DNA from 2 places in the Aminobacter sp. MDW-2 genome. Region 1 is predicted to be linked to the other one. Evidence: riboswitches for the same ligand, from Rfam matches in the RefSeq annotation. Region 1 holds a riboswitch; the other holds the start of a gene.
The links. A riboswitch is a leader RNA that binds a small molecule or an ion and turns the genes downstream of it on or off. The one in region 1 is predicted to bind cobalamin.
Positions count from the first base shown of each region.

Region 2: it holds a riboswitch for cobalamin, as region 1 does, so the genes downstream of both, H5P29_RS10130 (ABC transporter substrate-binding protein) here and H5P29_RS27895 ((2Fe-2S) ferredoxin domain-containing protein) in region 1, are expected to answer to the same signal.

Region 1 is NZ_CP060197.1:5,660,800-5,668,690, reverse strand. Features, by position in the region: gene H5P29_RS27920 (dipeptide/oligopeptide/nickel ABC transporter ATP-binding protein) at 1-528, shown strand, start outside; gene H5P29_RS27915 (L-2-amino-thiazoline-4-carboxylic acid hydrolase) at 525-1,028, shown strand; gene H5P29_RS27910 (YegP family protein) at 1,191-1,379, shown strand; gene H5P29_RS27905 (GlsB/YeaQ/YmgE family stress response membrane protein) at 1,542-1,796, shown strand; gene H5P29_RS27900 (fatty acid desaturase) at 1,886-2,809, opposite strand; gene H5P29_RS27895 ((2Fe-2S) ferredoxin domain-containing protein) at 4,171-4,950, opposite strand; cobalamin riboswitch at 5,065-5,257, opposite strand; gene H5P29_RS27890 (hypothetical protein) at 6,156-6,500, opposite strand; gene H5P29_RS27885 (cupin domain-containing protein) at 6,668-7,024, shown strand; gene H5P29_RS27880 (hypothetical protein) at 7,234-7,374, shown strand; gene H5P29_RS27875 (glycosyltransferase) at 7,428-7,891, shown strand, end outside.
Region 2 is NZ_CP060197.1:2,061,987-2,069,877, reverse strand. Features, by position in the region: gene H5P29_RS10145 (LLM class flavin-dependent oxidoreductase) at 1-250, opposite strand, end outside; gene H5P29_RS10140 (ABC transporter ATP-binding protein) at 250-1,023, opposite strand; gene H5P29_RS10135 (iron ABC transporter permease) at 1,020-2,123, opposite strand; gene H5P29_RS10130 (ABC transporter substrate-binding protein) at 2,185-3,234, opposite strand; cobalamin riboswitch at 3,501-3,692, opposite strand; gene H5P29_RS10125 (nucleotidyltransferase family protein) at 3,813-5,294, opposite strand; gene H5P29_RS10120 (glycosyltransferase family A protein) at 5,294-5,968, opposite strand; gene H5P29_RS10115 (glycosyltransferase) at 5,965-6,726, opposite strand; gene H5P29_RS10110 (serine kinase) at 6,723-7,775, opposite strand; gene H5P29_RS10105 (PqqD family protein) at 7,824-7,891, opposite strand, start outside.

The DNA of each region.
Region 1 (7,891 bases):
CCGCTGGCGGCATTCAACCCGCGCGCCACGGTGGCCCGACTGATCGACGATCCGCTGCGCATTCACGGCATCGTCGGGCGCGCCGATCGACCCAAGGCAATCGCAGCGCTGCTGGAGCGTGTCGGTCTCGCCGCCGAGCTCGCCAGCCGTCGCGTGCACGAAATATCGGGCGGCCAGCGCCAGCGCGTGGCGATCGCGCGCGCGCTTGCTACCCGGCCGGCGCTGATCGTGCTCGACGAAGCGTTGTCGGCGCTGGACGTGCTGGTGCGCGGCGACATCCTCAACCTGCTTGCCGAGCTGCAACGGGACGAAGGCGTCGCCTATCTCTTCATCTCCCACGACCTTGGTGCGGTGCGCGCCGTAGCCCACCGCATCGCGATCATGGACAGCGGCCGTATCGTCGAAGAGGGCGACGCCGCCGCCGTGATAGCCGCGCCCGCCTCGGCCACGGGCCGGGCGCTGGTGGCGGCCACGCCGGAACTGCCTGTGTTCCCAAGGTTGCCTGTTTTCAAGGAGACCGTTTCGTGACCGAACATGCCATGCGCGCCGAAAAGCTCGCTGCCGAACTTGACTCCGCCTTTCGCAACCGCGCCGATCTCTACCGGCTGATGCTGGATGAACTTGCCGCCGAGCTTGGCGACGCCAAGGCGGAAGAAGTCCTGGTAAGGGCGATCGAGAAGCGCGGCCGCGAGGTCGCACAGGTGGCGTTCGCCAGCTTCGGGCCGAACGATGCGCGCGCCATCGGCGAGGCCTTCCTGGCCGTCAGTCCGGATGGCGGGCGCATGTACCCCACCGATGTCGAGCGCAGCGACCATCACATCGCCTTCAAGGTCAAGCGCTGTCCGCTCAAGGACGCCTGGGTGGGGGCCGGTGTCGGCGACGACAGGCTGGCGACCTTGTGCCGGATCGCCGGCGCTTTCGACCGCGGCCTGTTCGAGGCGACCGGTGTGCGCTTCGAAAACGTCACCTGGAAGCCGGGCCATGGCTCCGGCTGCTGCCACATCTGCCTGACCGACCGCGACATCTGAGATCGCACTTGGCGCGGCTGACGGGTGCAGCGGCGATGGGCCTTGGCGGTTGTATTGGTGCGTTTGCGTCGCGAAAATCGCTTCGCGCTTTTCCTCGGGTTGCCGTCGTGCGACGATTCGTCAGCGGCGTGAGTCGCGGATCGGCACATACGGGGAAATGCGATGTACAAATTCGAGGTCTACAAGGACAAGGGCGGCGAGTTTCGGTTCCGCTTCAGGGCTTCCAATGGCGAGGTGATGTTCAGCTCGGAAGGCTATTCGGCCAAGGCATCGGCGCTGAAGGCGATCGAGTCGATCAAGAAGAACACGCCCGGCGCCGCGGTGGAGGATCAGACCACGGCGGTCGCCTGACGGGCGGCATTTCCACGGCGGGCCGATAGGTCGGCCCGTCTCCAGCCTGTTGTTCCAGCATGATCTCTGGCTGCCTGCTTGTCGATCATGCGCTGGTCGTTGCAACTGCGCATCGTGGCTCGTGACGTGCTCCGGCCGATGCGCCAGAACCTGGAGAGACAAATGGGTATCGAAAGCTTGCTCGTCTTCCTGATCGTCGGCGCCGTTGCCGGCTGGCTCGCCGGCCAGTTGGTCAAGGGCTACGGCTTCGGCCTGATCGGCAACATCGTGGTCGGTATCGTCGGCGCGCTGATCGCCGGCTGGCTGCTTCCGACGATCGGCATCAGCCTGGGCTCGGGCATCATAGCTGCCATCATCCATGCCACCATCGGCGCGGTGATCCTGCTCGTACTGCTCAGACTGGTGAAACAAGCCTAGCGAAACCACCCGAGACGTAGTTGCGATCGCCGGCAAGCACAGCTTCGCCGGCGATCTTTTTTGTCCCCTCTTGAAAAGGTCTGGCGGCGCTAGTCGGCGCGCTTCCGCGGCTCTGCGATCTTGCTCGCCAGTCCGAGCACGCCGAGCAACCTGATGGTCAGGTAGGTGACGTCGAATTCCCACCAGTGGTGGCCGTGGCGAGCCGAGCGCGGGTCGGCGTGGTGGTTGTTGTGCCAGCCCTCGCCATTGCTGAGCAGGCCGACGATGACGTTGTTGGTGCTGTCGTCTGTCGTGTCGTAGTTGCGGTAGCCCCAGACATGGGTGACCGAATTGACCGACCAGGTGATGTGCCAGGTAATCACGGTGCGCGCGAACACGCCCCAGACGAGCAGGCTGAGGCCGAACTGGATCGCCTCGTCAGTCGTGCCGCCGGTGATCAGGCTCGCGGCGACGCCGCCGCCGAAGAAAGCTGCCCAGGACGCGATGATGATGCCGAGATAGACATGCGGCTTGTCGAGCTTGCGGTAGAACGGGTCGCGAACGATGTCTTTGGCGTAGCGGCCGTAGATCTGCATGCGCTCCATGTCGGGCGACTTGACCAGCAGCCAGCCGATATGGGCCCAGAGGAAGGTGACGATCGGGCTGTGCGGATCCGGCTCCTCGTCGGCGTGCTCATGGTGGCGGCGGTGCACCGCAACCCAGCGCGCCGGCGTGTCCTGGAAGGCGCAGACGGCGATGATCGCAAGCCCGTGCTCGAGCCATTTCGGGCAGGTGAAGCCGCGATGGGTGAGAAGCCTGTGGTAGCAGAGGTTGATGCCGAGCGTGCCGAAGACATAGATGCCGGCGATGCAGAGGATGACGCCGGTCCAGCTGAAGAACCAGGGCAGCAAGGCGTAGAGCGCGACGACATGATAGAAGGCGAGGCCGCTCAAATTGAGCCAGTCGATGCGGGCCAGAAGCGGTCGGCGCGCAATTGCGGGCGTGGCGGACGACGCCGCGATCTGGTCGGACATAGATGCTCCCATTTGCGGCCCGGATCGCTTCCCCACGATCGAGCCGCCTCCTCCGTTTCGGGCGAGGTTGCGCAGTTTCTAATTCAGGGTCAAGGCACGTTTGGAATTACCCCGAAATATGAGTGCGGACGGTGGGCCGTGGCGGCGACCTACTGCTATTGGGGATGCGGGTTTGGCCGGATCATCGGGGAAGGTAGATCGCCCAAGAATGTGCCTGGGACGCCGCGGACACGGAAGTTCCACAGCAGTCGATCTAGGCGCTGGAACTCCCGCAAAGGGAGCTGCGCTGGCTGGACAATCAGTCGTGATGCAGGCAGTCGTCGCAGAGGCCGAACTTCCAGGCGGCAGCGGTGACGCCGATGAAGCGATTATGACAATGGACGCATTCCATGTTGCCATATCCCCGCGGCGAAGGCGGTGACAGAGATCTCTGCGCCGCGATGTAAGTCTCGCGCCGACGCACCAACTCTTCGCGGACATCACGCCGCGAATAGGATACTTGAATTGCCATGACTGCCACCGCCCACTGAACTGATCTAGCCCTGCGCAATAGTCGCTGATGTTTCCCTTGGGTCAATTAGATCGATGGATTGACGTGGATCGCAACAGGCTGTGTCAGCCCATCGGACCTGTGCCCGACGACCCCAGGCGCCGCTGCCGCTGCTGAGCGTTTCAGCCTTGGCTTCCAGCCAGTGGCGGATATCGGCGGGAACATCCGCCGATCCGTTGAGCAGCGGATTGCGCGCCGTGCCTGGTAAAGACGTCGTGATAGTGGACGATCGACAACGGCAAGCGTTGCTGTTCGGCCGGAATCGGGTCGAACAGGTGGTGCGGAAAGTTGTGCGGTGCCGACAAGGTGCGCATCGTCAGGCCGCTGCCCGGTATGGCCAGCGACAGGCAGGCCTGCGAACTGTCCCACAGCTCGCTTCCCCGGGCGGAAACGCGCCGTGGCCCGCCTCGACACGATGGCTGACATTGGGCGCGAGCTTTGCTGCCACCGAACGCTCGACATAGCCGAGTAGCCGAGGATACGGTCTTCTCGCCTAACCACGACGAGGCCGCCATCGTAGCTCGCTTTGACCCCAGCCTTGTCGACGGTGGTCTCGATCATTGGCACCAGGTCGTAGTCGACGCCCAAAGTCCGGGACGGCGCCTGCCAATAACCGTCCCGAGGATCGGTCGTCGCGGCCATATGTGCACATGCCCTTGACGTCGACGGAGCCGAAGGGCGGCCGCAGCAACCTCCAGTGCCAGATCAGGTTCGCGGCAGAACAGCATGTCGCTGTCCAGGCCGATAAAAGGCAGGGGCAAAAAGCAGGTGGTGGCGGAACGACACGATCCCCCTTGTTTTCAATGGGCCTTCACCGCAGCAACTGCTTGCGGCCGGTGGGGTGGTAGGCAAAGTCGTCGACCACCGCGCCGCCGAGCAGATGTTCGGTGACTATGCGGTCGACGGCGGCCTCGGTGACCCCGCCGTAATAGGTGCCTTCGGGAAAGACCTGCAGCACCGGTGCCAGGTTACAGGGGCCAAGGCAGGTCGATTTGGCGCTCATCGTGCCGTCGCCGGTCACGCGCAGCTTCTGGCGGTCCTGCTGGTTGCGCAGGTGGCCCCAGATCAGGTCCGCGCCGGCGGCATTGCACGGGCCGCCCTGGCAGACCAGCACGCGGCGTTTCTGCGCCGGCACGAGCGAGCCCTCCGGAGCCAGCCTGTCGAGCGGCGGGATGGGCGGCGTCGCATCGGCGCCGGTGACGAGGTCGGCCATCATTGCAGCTAGCAGCGGGCTTTCGGCGAGGCCATGCGCGATGCGCACCGTCGGCCGAGGTGCCGCGTCCTCGGCCTGCCACCGGCGCAGCGACTTGGTGAGCCAGGCATTGAAGCTGGGCTCGATCGGCAGCATCAGCGGCAGGATGAGGATATCGGAGAAATCCTGCTGGCGAAGTGCCGCAAGCGCCTCGCGCAGCGACGGCGTGCCTTGTTCGGTGAAGCCGAAGCTGGTGTGATCGACGCCGGGCAACGCCGCGGCGAGATCACAGAGCTGCTGCATCTGCCTGTAGGGCGCGGCAGCAAAGGCCGACCTGGCGACGAGCACGATGGCACGTCTGGCCTGGGACTGCGCGGTCTCAACTTCTGTATTGTGCAAACGATCGATCCCTGGCCTGACTGCGGTCGGGATTGTCGCAACGCATGTTGGTGGAAGGCGATGGCCGATAGCGCCGCCTGCACGAACCTGCGCTCCGGTGGTACACCCCGCCCACGGAACATCACTCGGTCAGGCAGGTCTCCTGGCTCGCGGGTCTCGGCTCATTGCCTGCCTTCCCGGCCGTCGGCCAGTGACACAATCGGCAATGCGGCTCACCGCTTACAGTTGCGGGGCAGCTTCGGTTTCGCACCGAATTCCCTCTTAGCTTCCGCCCGAAAGCAGAAGAACCATAACCGCGCGGCAAGCTATATGCGGGCAGACGCAAGTCAAGGGTTGTCGATGGACAAGTACCTAGGCCAGCAATGCGCTGCCTTGCGATCGCTTGGCGTTGCTGGACATGGTCCAGCGATGGACGACGATTGCCAAGCAGCCCTTCCGATCATGACCGTGCGCCATCGGGGCGCATTGGTAGAGACCGGAGATGGACATGCACCCCAAGCGGAATAAGCCCAGGAATGCCAGGGCCGGCTGCCTTCTGTGCAAACCGCACAAGGCGAACGGCGCCTGCCCGAGGCATATCGACATGAAAATCGGCAACCGGCGTCGATATGAAGCGGGAAGCTCGCAGTTGCGATGTGAAGGCGTCCGCGGCTGATAAGCTTGTCTGCGCGACATCGGATGTGCGAGGGGACGCGCCCGCCCATTGATTGGGGGGGGGCAGGGCGGGCGCTAAGCTCGGGTGGTCCAAGGTGGGGTAAGGACGAGGTGAGCCTGTAGGTCGTTTAGAGGCTCCTAACGTAAGGTCAACCAACGCCAGCGAGCGGACGGCGCGGTCGTTCAACTTCTCGTGTAGAGCGGCTGGATCGCAAGCGGCGTCGAGCCCGTTCAGGGCAATCTGAGCGGCCGTCCACCGGTGCGTTGCCAGGACACCGGCGAGTGTCGTGAGTTACCGCCAACGTGAAGACGCTGGGAACGGCCACCAGGCGGGTCGCCAGAATGATTGCAGAGCAGCTTTGGCCTGTTTTCGTGGGCACCCCACCAATGTGGCCCGGCATGCAATCGCGACAGCCACAGGCGAGGATCGGAGGTGTCGATGATGTGCGCGGCGGCGGCTCACCGCGTGGGCGAACGCTTCGCCGAAGGCGTTGGAGCAGGCGCGCGACGAGCTTGCCGCACATGCGCGCCGTTGGCAGTGAGGACCGAAGTTACCGCTTCGCGGTGTCCGCGCTGCTCGCCAGGCTGGCAGGAAGGGGCTTGCTCGAGCATTTCAGATGCATGTCCCGGGCGAATTTCTTGCGCATCTTGGCGCGATGCTCCTTGCCGGCCATGGCGATGCCGAGCCCGTATGGGCCAAGCAGCAGCCCTGCCGATACGCTCAGGGTTTCTTTCTCTTGCGCTGCGTAGTTCGCCGCCTCAGCTCGAGCTTTCGTGCAGTCCGCTGACCGCCATTTGGAATCCTTGGCAGAGAGTGTGGTGGCATAGTCGGCGGGCTGGGATGCACAGCCGGCAACTGCGAGCATCGTCACCGCAGCGAGCAGTTTGGCCTTCATCTATGAGTCCTTGCTAAACATCCGTCCATCAACACAGACAGGGCTGATTCCGCAAGGGGCGGCGGAAGAACACCAACATAGGAATATGCCTCTTTATCATAAGGAAACAAAGTTGCCTGAATTGAGGGCGTCGGCTATGCAGGGGTGTCTTAAGGGAGGAGAATGCCATGGCGAACAAAACAATCCTCAAATTTGGCCAGCCGGAAGGTGCAGATTCCAACGACCTACCGGGATGGGTGGTGGTCGACGGAAAGCCGACGATGAAAACGGCCGTCCAGCATACGACCGGGGATGGCAAGGTGCTGTCGGGAACGTGGCAGGCCACGCCAGGCACCTACCACGCCAGCTACACCGACTACGAGTTCGTCCACATGATCTCGGGTCGCATCATCATCACGCCGGATGGCGGCGCGCCCGTCGAGGTTGGGCCGGGCGACGCGTTCGTCGTGGAAGCGGATTTCAGGGGCACCTGGAAGATCATCGAGCCGGTGACGAAGCACTTCGTCGTTACGCTGGGATCGTAGGAAACACCGCGCAACCGGCGGGGATATCTCCATCGGCTGTCGAAGAAGGCTGCCGGCCGGCTCGTGCACGCGGGCGAACGCCTGATTGATTCGACCTGGTTCCGACAGTGAGCGGAACCAGGCGCACCGGTGATGCCTTGCTGGCTTAATTTCCTTGGGAAAAGGCTGGTGCAGCTTTGAATGATCAAACAACGCGAGATGCATCGCGCATGTTGCGTTCCCCGGCCGAGAATGAGCATTTTTCCAAGCTTTGCGGCCAGGACTATCGCTCGCTGCGCGACCACCACAACATCACCATCGACCTTGTCCGCGGCTGTTGCGGGCTACCACCTGTGCTTGCAGAAGGTTGACCTTTGCCCGATCTGGTTTATTTAGGCCCCGGGCAGGTATGGGGTGGTAATTCATGTTGGCAGTGGTGAATTCGCTGTGGATCGGCAACAGATTGGGGCCGGTCCACGCGGGGTGTCTGAGGTCGTTTCTTCGAAATGGGCATCGTGTCGTTCTGCATGTGTTTGACCGGCCGGAGGACGTGCCTGAAGGCGTCGAACTTTTCGACGCCCAACGGTTGATGGCTCGATCGGAAATCGTTGCGCATGAGACGACCGGTAGCCTGGCTTTGGCGTCGGATATCTATCGGTACCGCATCCTGCGGGCGGGCCTCGGCATATACGTGGATTGCGACGTCTATTGCCTGAGGCCGATCCAGCAGGAGGAATTCCTCTTCGGCTGGGAATCCGACAAGGCGATCAATGGCGCCGTGCTGGGGCTGCCTTCGCAGCATCCGGCGCTCAATGAGCTGATCACGGCATCCAGCGATCCTCATTTCATTCCATGGTGGTATCGAAGCACAAAGAGACGGTTACTGCG
Region 2 (7,891 bases), 2.2 Mb from region 1:
CCAAGAGGAATGGATGGTAGAGCGGCGTCACCACGATGGAGGTGCCGACCCGCAGGCGCTGCGTCCGGGCAAGGATGGCGGAGGCGAGGATCAAGGTCGACGGATAAGCCTGCGGCGGGTTCTGGAAATGAAACTCGTTGAACCAGATGCCGTCGAAGCCCATGCGCTCGACGTCTTCGCAGAGCCGCAACACCGAAGCGTGGCTCTGGGCCCTTCCCCCTCGCGCAAAGCCTGAAATGTCGAGCCGCATCAGGTCAGCTCGTGCGGGGCAAAAACGGGAATGTCGCGCAGCAGCCCGATCTCTACATTGACGCCATAGACGTCGCGCACCGTCTGTTCGGTCAACGTGCTCCGCCAGTTGCCATGGCCGACAACGGCGCCCTTGTCGAGCAGGAGCAGGCTGTCGGAAAAGCGGGCGGCGAGCGACAGGTCATGAATGGCGACCAGTGCCGTCACACCTCGTTCGCGCGCGATCTCGGCCACCACGCGCAGGGTGAATAGCTGGTTGCCGATGTCGAGCGCGCTCGTCGGCTCGTCGAGCACCAGCACCTCGGTCTCCTGCGCCAGGGCACGCGCAAGCATCACACGCTGGCGTTCGCCGCCGCTGAGCTCCGACATCGGACGGAAGGCGAAATCCTCGAGTCGCAGCCGCCTGAGCATGTCCTCGACGACGGCGAGATCACCACGGCTCGGGCTCGCCCCCATATGCGGTGTGCGACCGAGCAGGCAGGTCTCGAACACCGTCGCTGGAAAGCTGAGCGGCGAGGATTGCGGCACATAGGCGATCCGGCGGGCGCGGACTTTGGGCGACATTGCGCGGATGTCGTGGCCGTCGAGCAGGATCCGCCCCGACGACGGCGTGGCAAGGCCGAGCACGGTCCGCACCAGGGTCGACTTGCCGGCACCATTGGGGCCGATGAGGCCGAGTATGTCGCCCTTCGTCAGCCCGACCGAGACCTCGCGCAGCACGGGGCGGCTGCCATAACCGAAGCTGACCTTGTCGACGGAAAGATAGTCGCTCATGAAAAATACTCCGAGCGCCTGGACAGGATCAGGTGCAGGAACAGCGGCACGCCGACGAAGGCGACGACGATGCCGACCGGAATGACTGTCGGGCTGAACGCCATGCGCCCGACAGTGTCGGCCAGAAGCAGCAGCATGGCGCCGCAGATCGCCGAAAACGGGATGAGATGGCGATGGTCGCTGCCGATCAACAGCCGGGCGACATGCGGCCCGATCAACCCGACAAAGCCGATCACGCCGGTGAAGCTGATGACCACCGCCGAGACCACCACCGACAGCACGACGGCGATGCCGCGCAGCAGCGCGACATTGATGCCGAGCGAACGCGAAACGTCGTCGCCGGCGCTCGTCAACGCGTTGAATTGCCAGGCCCGCGACTGCGCCAGCGGCAGGGCGACCAGCAGTGCCGCACCAGAGACGGCAACCGCATCCCAGCCGATGCCGTTCAGGCTGCCGAACGTCCAGTGCACGACCCGGGCCAGTTGCTCCTGGGTGGCGACGAACTGCACGGCTGCGGTCATGGCGCTGAACAGGTACATCAGGGCAATGCCGGTCAACACCATCGTCTGTGCCCCCATGCCGCGCAGCCAGGCCATGGAGAACACCAGCACGGCGCAGCCGAGCGCGAACAGAAATGCCGTCAGCGGCACGAAATAGAGCCCGGCGGCGCTGAAGCCTATGCCGAACATGATGGCGATCGAGGCACCGAAGGCCGCCGCCGAGGACACGCCGATCGTGTAGGGGCTAACCAGCGGATTGCGGGTGATCGCCTGCATCAAAACACCGGCGAATGCCAGTGACCCACCGGCTACCATGGCCATGACGACGCGCGGCAGGCGCAGATGAACGAGCACCCGCGCCTGCTGCGGATCGACCTCGGCGACGAAATGACCGAACGAGACCTTTTGCAGGATGACCATGAGCAGCGTCACCAGCCCCGTCTCGGCGATGCCGACGATGGCAACGCCGCCGGCGACGAGCAGCAGCACAAGCAGCGACCACAAGATGACAGCCGCCTTGCGATAGCCGGCTCGGTGGTAGAGGCTGGAAATGCCGTCGGATTGGCCACGCGCCAAACCGGCACTGCTTGCGATGTCCATGGTCTAGGCTCCGGATTGAGAGGGTACGCCGCCGCCTGACGGGCGGCGGCGTGCTGGTCGATCAGTTGGAGGCTGTGCCCTGGTAGGTCATGCCGCCCTGGAACGGCAGCCCCTGGTAGATCTCGATCCATTCCTTCATCGCAGCCTCGGGATCGACGTCGGTGAAGAGGTCGGGATAGAGCCACTTGGCGACCTGCAGCGCGCCGGTGACCTTGGACGAGCCGCCGGCGAGGTAGTAGTTGATCAGGCGGACATCGCCCGCCTGCCCTGCCGGCGTGCCTGATATTTCCTCGCGCGCGACGATCGCCCTCCAGCTCTCGGCGAATTTTGCCTCCGGGATGGTCTGGTAGGAGCCGGGCTGCAGCTTGATCACCAGGTCGGGCTTGCGCGCGATGATCTCCTCGGGATCGACGGTGAAGCTGTTTTCGTTGCCGCGCGACGACGGCTCCTTCTTGATGTCGATGTCGCCGAAGACATTGGTGCCGCCGCCGGCCTCGATCATGTCGTGCCAGCCTGAGCCGGGCGTGACGGTCACGAGATCACGGACCTCTTCAAGATAAACCTTCTTACGCTCGACGCCCTTCAGACGCTCGGCCAGCAGGTCCATGTACTTGGTGTAGTAGGCGTTCAGCGCATCGGCCTTTTCCTTCTCGTCGAACAGCTTGCCGAACAATGTGACGTTTTCGACATGCTGCAGCGTGTCCCAGGCGGTGACGACCAGCACCGGAATGTCGAAGGCTTCGAGCTGCTTGGCTGCCTCCTCATAGACGCCGTTGCGAGGGATGATGACCAAGTCCGGCTTGAGCGCAACGATCGCCTCGTAATTGGGCTGCGTCTGGCCTTGGCCGACAATGTCGGCTTCCTTGAACTGCGGCCAGTAGGTCGGATCCCGCATCGTGCTGGCATCGACGCCAACGACCTTGTCGATGGCGCCAATGGCGCGGGCGAACTCGACCGCGTAGCGGTTGAAGATCACCGCCCGCTTGATCGGCAGTTCCAGCTCGACCGTTCGGCCGGCATCGTCCGTGAAGCTATCCGCGGCCGCCGGCGCAAGGCCAATGGCGGATGCCGCGGCGAGCCCGAGCCAAAGGATCCAATGTCTGATGTTCATGATCTCTCCTTGCTTGAAAGGGGTGCGCAACGCCTGGCGTTGCCATGCCCGGAAGGCGTCCGGGACAATAGGTAGAGGCGCGATGCCACGGCAGCAGGCGACAAATGCGTCTGCCCAAACTTTCGATATTCTGGGGAAACCGTTCTTCCCGACATCGCCGCGCCAACCTCTGACTGCCCTGGCGGGGATGCGGAAATGCAGACCTGGCGAAAGCCGCAAACGGGCTTCCGGACGGGAACCGGCATTCCTGTGGCACACCCCGACCACGGAATCTCACTCTGTCAGGCAGGTCTCCTGGCTCGCGGGTCCTAGCCTTGTCGCCCGTCTTCCCGGCACGAATGCCAGTGACACAGGGGCAATAGGCTCACCGCTTACAGTTGCGGGACAGCTCCGGTTTCGCACCGGATTCCCTCTTAGCTTCCACCTCGCGGCGGAAGACCATGACGGCGCCAACCTATCGACGGCCAAGGTAAAGTCAAGTTGCCATCCGGGACTATACAGGGCGGCATTTGCCTGAGCCGCGACGATGCTGAGACCAGGTTGCGCGGAACTGCAGGCAGCGCAAACTGTTCTCCGGCTCAGCGAGCCGGCGAAACGGTCACCGAGACGATCTGGAACGGCACCGCACCATAGGTGGCGACCGTCTGCTCATGCTCCCACGCGCGGAACTGTCGCGACGGCCGCGCCGACAGCACCAACGCGCCATCCGCCTGGTCTGGCCGGATGGTACCGCGAAACCGCAAGGTCAGCCGGCCGCCTGATTTACCCAGCTTGCGATAGCGCAGCCGCGCGAAATGGCATTCGCCGCCATTCAGCTCCATCTCGATGCGACGGCGCACCGGCGGCACGTCCAGCCGCACGACAATGTCGATCTCGGCAGGCGCACCGCCAACTGCCGCCGGCGGCAACGGCACCTGCTGCGCCAGTGCCGGGGTGACCTGCCCCGCACCATCGCCCGCCTGTGTGCGCCGACCATGCCAGACGACGCCGGGCAGCTCGCGCTCACGGACAGCGCGTTTCTTGCGCATGCGCAACTGCTTGGCGACACCGCGTGACAGCCAGGTCAGACCCTTGAAGTCGGTCCGCGGCTTGGCCTGCAGCAAGGCAGCGATACGGGCGGCGCCGGCGCGATCGGCCATGTCGACCACCTGCTCCAGCACATCGTCGGGAACCGGCACCGACATCTCTGCTTTCAGATAGCTCAGCGCCACCGCCGTCGGCACGGCAAGGTGCCTGCGGGCGACGACGTCGCAAAGCACGGCCCAGTCGACGCCGCCGGCGCGGATCGCCGAGGCTGTGTCGACCAGCCAGTCGCTGTGGGTATGAGCGTCGAGGCCGCCATGGCCGATCGCCAGCGTCACCCGGTCGGCGGTCGAAGGGACCAGCACGTCGAGACTGGTGAAGGAGGCCGGCGTGGCGCGCTGCCAAACCGCAGCGTCGTCCGCCTCATCTGCCTGCGACCAGTCATAAGCGACCTGGTGCAGATCGATGTCGCCATAGCTGCCCTTGAAGAAATTCATCGACCGCACCGCAGCTAACCGCGGCTTGAGATATTGGGGACTGACCCCTGTCGACACCTGCCAGTCGCCATGACGCAGCATGTCGAAGGCGGCCACCATGTGCTCGGGGTGCACAAGGATGTCGATGTCGTGCGCCACCCGGCCGCGCTGTGCCGCCGGCTCCACCGCGATGCGGCTCGCGCCCTTGAGCAGCATGATCGGCACGCCGGCCGCGACGATGGCCCTCAGTGCGGGCTCGGCCTCGCGCATGGCAAGCCGCGACTTGGTCCACAGCATCTTCTGCAGGCCAGCGAGACGCGGATAGGCGGGATGCATCGCCAGCGCCTTGCCGAACCGGTCGGCGATCGCGGCAAGCAGCCTGTGCTCGCGGAACTCGACGGCATCGATGTCGTTGGCATCGAGCCACCGCAAGGCCTGCGTCTGCGCGACCGCATGGTCCGGCAACAGCACCGCCTTGAGCAACTGGTCGAGACCGTTGGTTGGCCATGCCCAGCCATAGTCGGGGAAGCGCCGGCCGATGCGGCGTGACGTGGATGCCATCAGCCCTGTCCGGCGTTCTTGAGCTTGCGCCGCAGCATGGCCATTCTTGCGACCTCGAGATAGCCACGGTCGCGCTCGGGATCGCGGCCGTAGGACATGCTTCCCGGCAGGATCCGGCGCAGGGCCAGGACCTCATCGATCATGCCGAGCTGGTGGCCGTCTTCGCGGGCCCGGCCAAGCCAGTCGACCATTTCACCGCGGTTGCCTGGCGGGTCGATCACCGAGCCGACGGAAAGCGCCACCTCGCTACGGACCAACATCGTCGTGCGCGACCAGCCGGGCGTCACCTTGCCGGTGCCATCGTCTGGTTCGCCATGCCGAAAGGTTCGCCACTGCGTGAACACGGCAGCCAGCTGCGGCGCCTCTTCCAGCCTGCGAAACTGACGCTCGATCTTGTCGCCAAGCCACAGATCGTCGGCGTCGACAGTTGCAATGAAGGGCGCCCTGGCCAGCGCGAAGCCGCGCGTCGTGGCACTGCCCGGTCCGGAGTTGTCCTGCCTGACATATCGGACCGGAACGCCCGATTGCCGCGTCACCGCCTCGGTCTCGTCGGTCGAGCCGTCATCGACGACGATGATCTCGGCAGGCGGCACTGTCTGCGCGGCAACCGAGCGCAGCGTCTCGGCGATCGTGCGGGCCGCGTTCCAGGCGGGAATGACGACGCTGTATCTCATGACCGCAGCGGCGCCCCATCGCCCGACGGATGCGCCACCTGGATGAAACCTCTGAGGTCGCCGAGCGTCGGGTCGGCCTTGCGGCGGCGCATCGATTTCTGCATCGCCTTGAGGAACTCCCGCCGCGACTCGGCGACGTTCCGGGTCAGATTGTGTTCATGGCGGCGGTAGTAGAGCGCGATCGTGTCGGGAAAGACAAATCGCGCCCTCTGCTCGAAGATGCGAAACAGGAAGTCGGTGTCCTCTGCCTGCGCCAGCTCCTCGTCGAAATCGCCGATCCGCGCGATCAGGCTGCGCCGATAGATGCCGGCCGACAGATGCACGCCGCGAAAGATGCGGTCGTCGCATCCTGCAACCGGCTCGAGCGTCTCGTCGTCGATCTGGTCGACCATGCGCATGTAGGAATAGGTGAGTTCGAGCGCCGGATCGGTCTTGAAATAGGCAAGGTCGGCGGCAAAGCGCCCGGCGGGTGAGATGTCGTCGGAATCGATGAAGGAGACGAACTCGGTGTCGTCAGAGAGCCGGCGCAGGCCGGCATTGCGCGCCTTGGTCACGCCTGAATTGGCTTGTGAGAACAGGCGGATCGGCGCGCCGTCGGCGATGAATGACCGCACAGCCGCCACGGTACCGTCGACCGAGCCGTCGTCGATGACGATGATGTCGAGCTGCGCGGCGTCGCTCTGTCGCAAAACCGAGCGCAGCGCCGAGCCGATGTAGCTCTCGCGGTTGTAGACGGGCAGCACGATGCCCAGCTTCATGAATTGCCCCTATCCAGAAACGCGGCGATCGTCTCCGCGATCTCGTTGCCGCGCGTGCCCAGTGTCAAAGTGTAGCACGGCAACCGACGTGTCAGCTCGCCAAAGAAACGAAATCCGCTTTCGCGTTCGCCCGGCATCTGCGCGATGCCGGACGGCGCCAGCGCCATAAGCGCGTCCTTGCGCGAAAGCGGCGTGATGGTGCTTTGCGCGGCGCCCGATATCTGCGGCACAAGCAGCGCCACGATGTCGAGTTCACTGGCGACGCCACGCGGGCAAAGATCCTGGACCCTGAACTGGTACTTGCCTTGCCAGTTGAGGAGGCCTGGATCGGGCAACAGCCGAGCTAGCCCAAGTCGGTCGAAACCCGCCTGGTCCTGCTTCAGCGTCGTGAACAATGGGCGCGCCAGCGAACGGTCACCGTCGAATTCGACCAGCACGTAGTCGTCACCGACGCTGTCGAGCCCGGCAAGCAGGCCCGAGGCGACCGTGCCCGACTTGCCGGCGCCGCCGGCCCCGGCCAGCAGCACGCCCCTGCCGCCCTTGCCGAGCGTTCCGGCATGCGTGAGGCGCATGCCGCGCGCCGCATATTCCCAATGCAGGAAGCAGCGCAGCGGGGCACCGAACTCCCATGGCGGGCAGCCGTCGGCGGACCGCATGAGCTGCACGCCCAGCCGCTTTTCGACATCGTAGAACTGCCAGTAGCTGAGGTCGTGGAAGTAATGGCCGCGCAGGCCGTTGGCTTCGAGCCGCTCGGAAAACATGTTCGGATGAAACAGCGCCTCGCCCCACAACGCCGGCTGCGGAATCGAGCCAATGCCAGGGTGGGCGAGAAAAATCCGCCCCGGCGTCGCCGGTCGTCCGGCAGCTATCTCTGCAACCATGCCATGGCCAAGCGCCCTCGCCAGTTCGCCGTGATCGGAAAACACGTCGATCGCCAGGCCGGGCAGCTCGACCCGGCTTTTCCCGGGAAAGGCATCGGCATTCGCCTCGCAGGCGGCGAGGAGCTCGCGCGCATAGTCGGCAAGATCGTCAAGGGTTACACGTCGCATCGGAACCTGAAGGCAGCAAGTGGTATCGAAATGCGCCGGAAACCGGCGCTACTGCTTCACCGCCGGCCAGCCGGCAGGCTCGTCGACGTCGTGGATCGGGTCGACCATCACCAGGT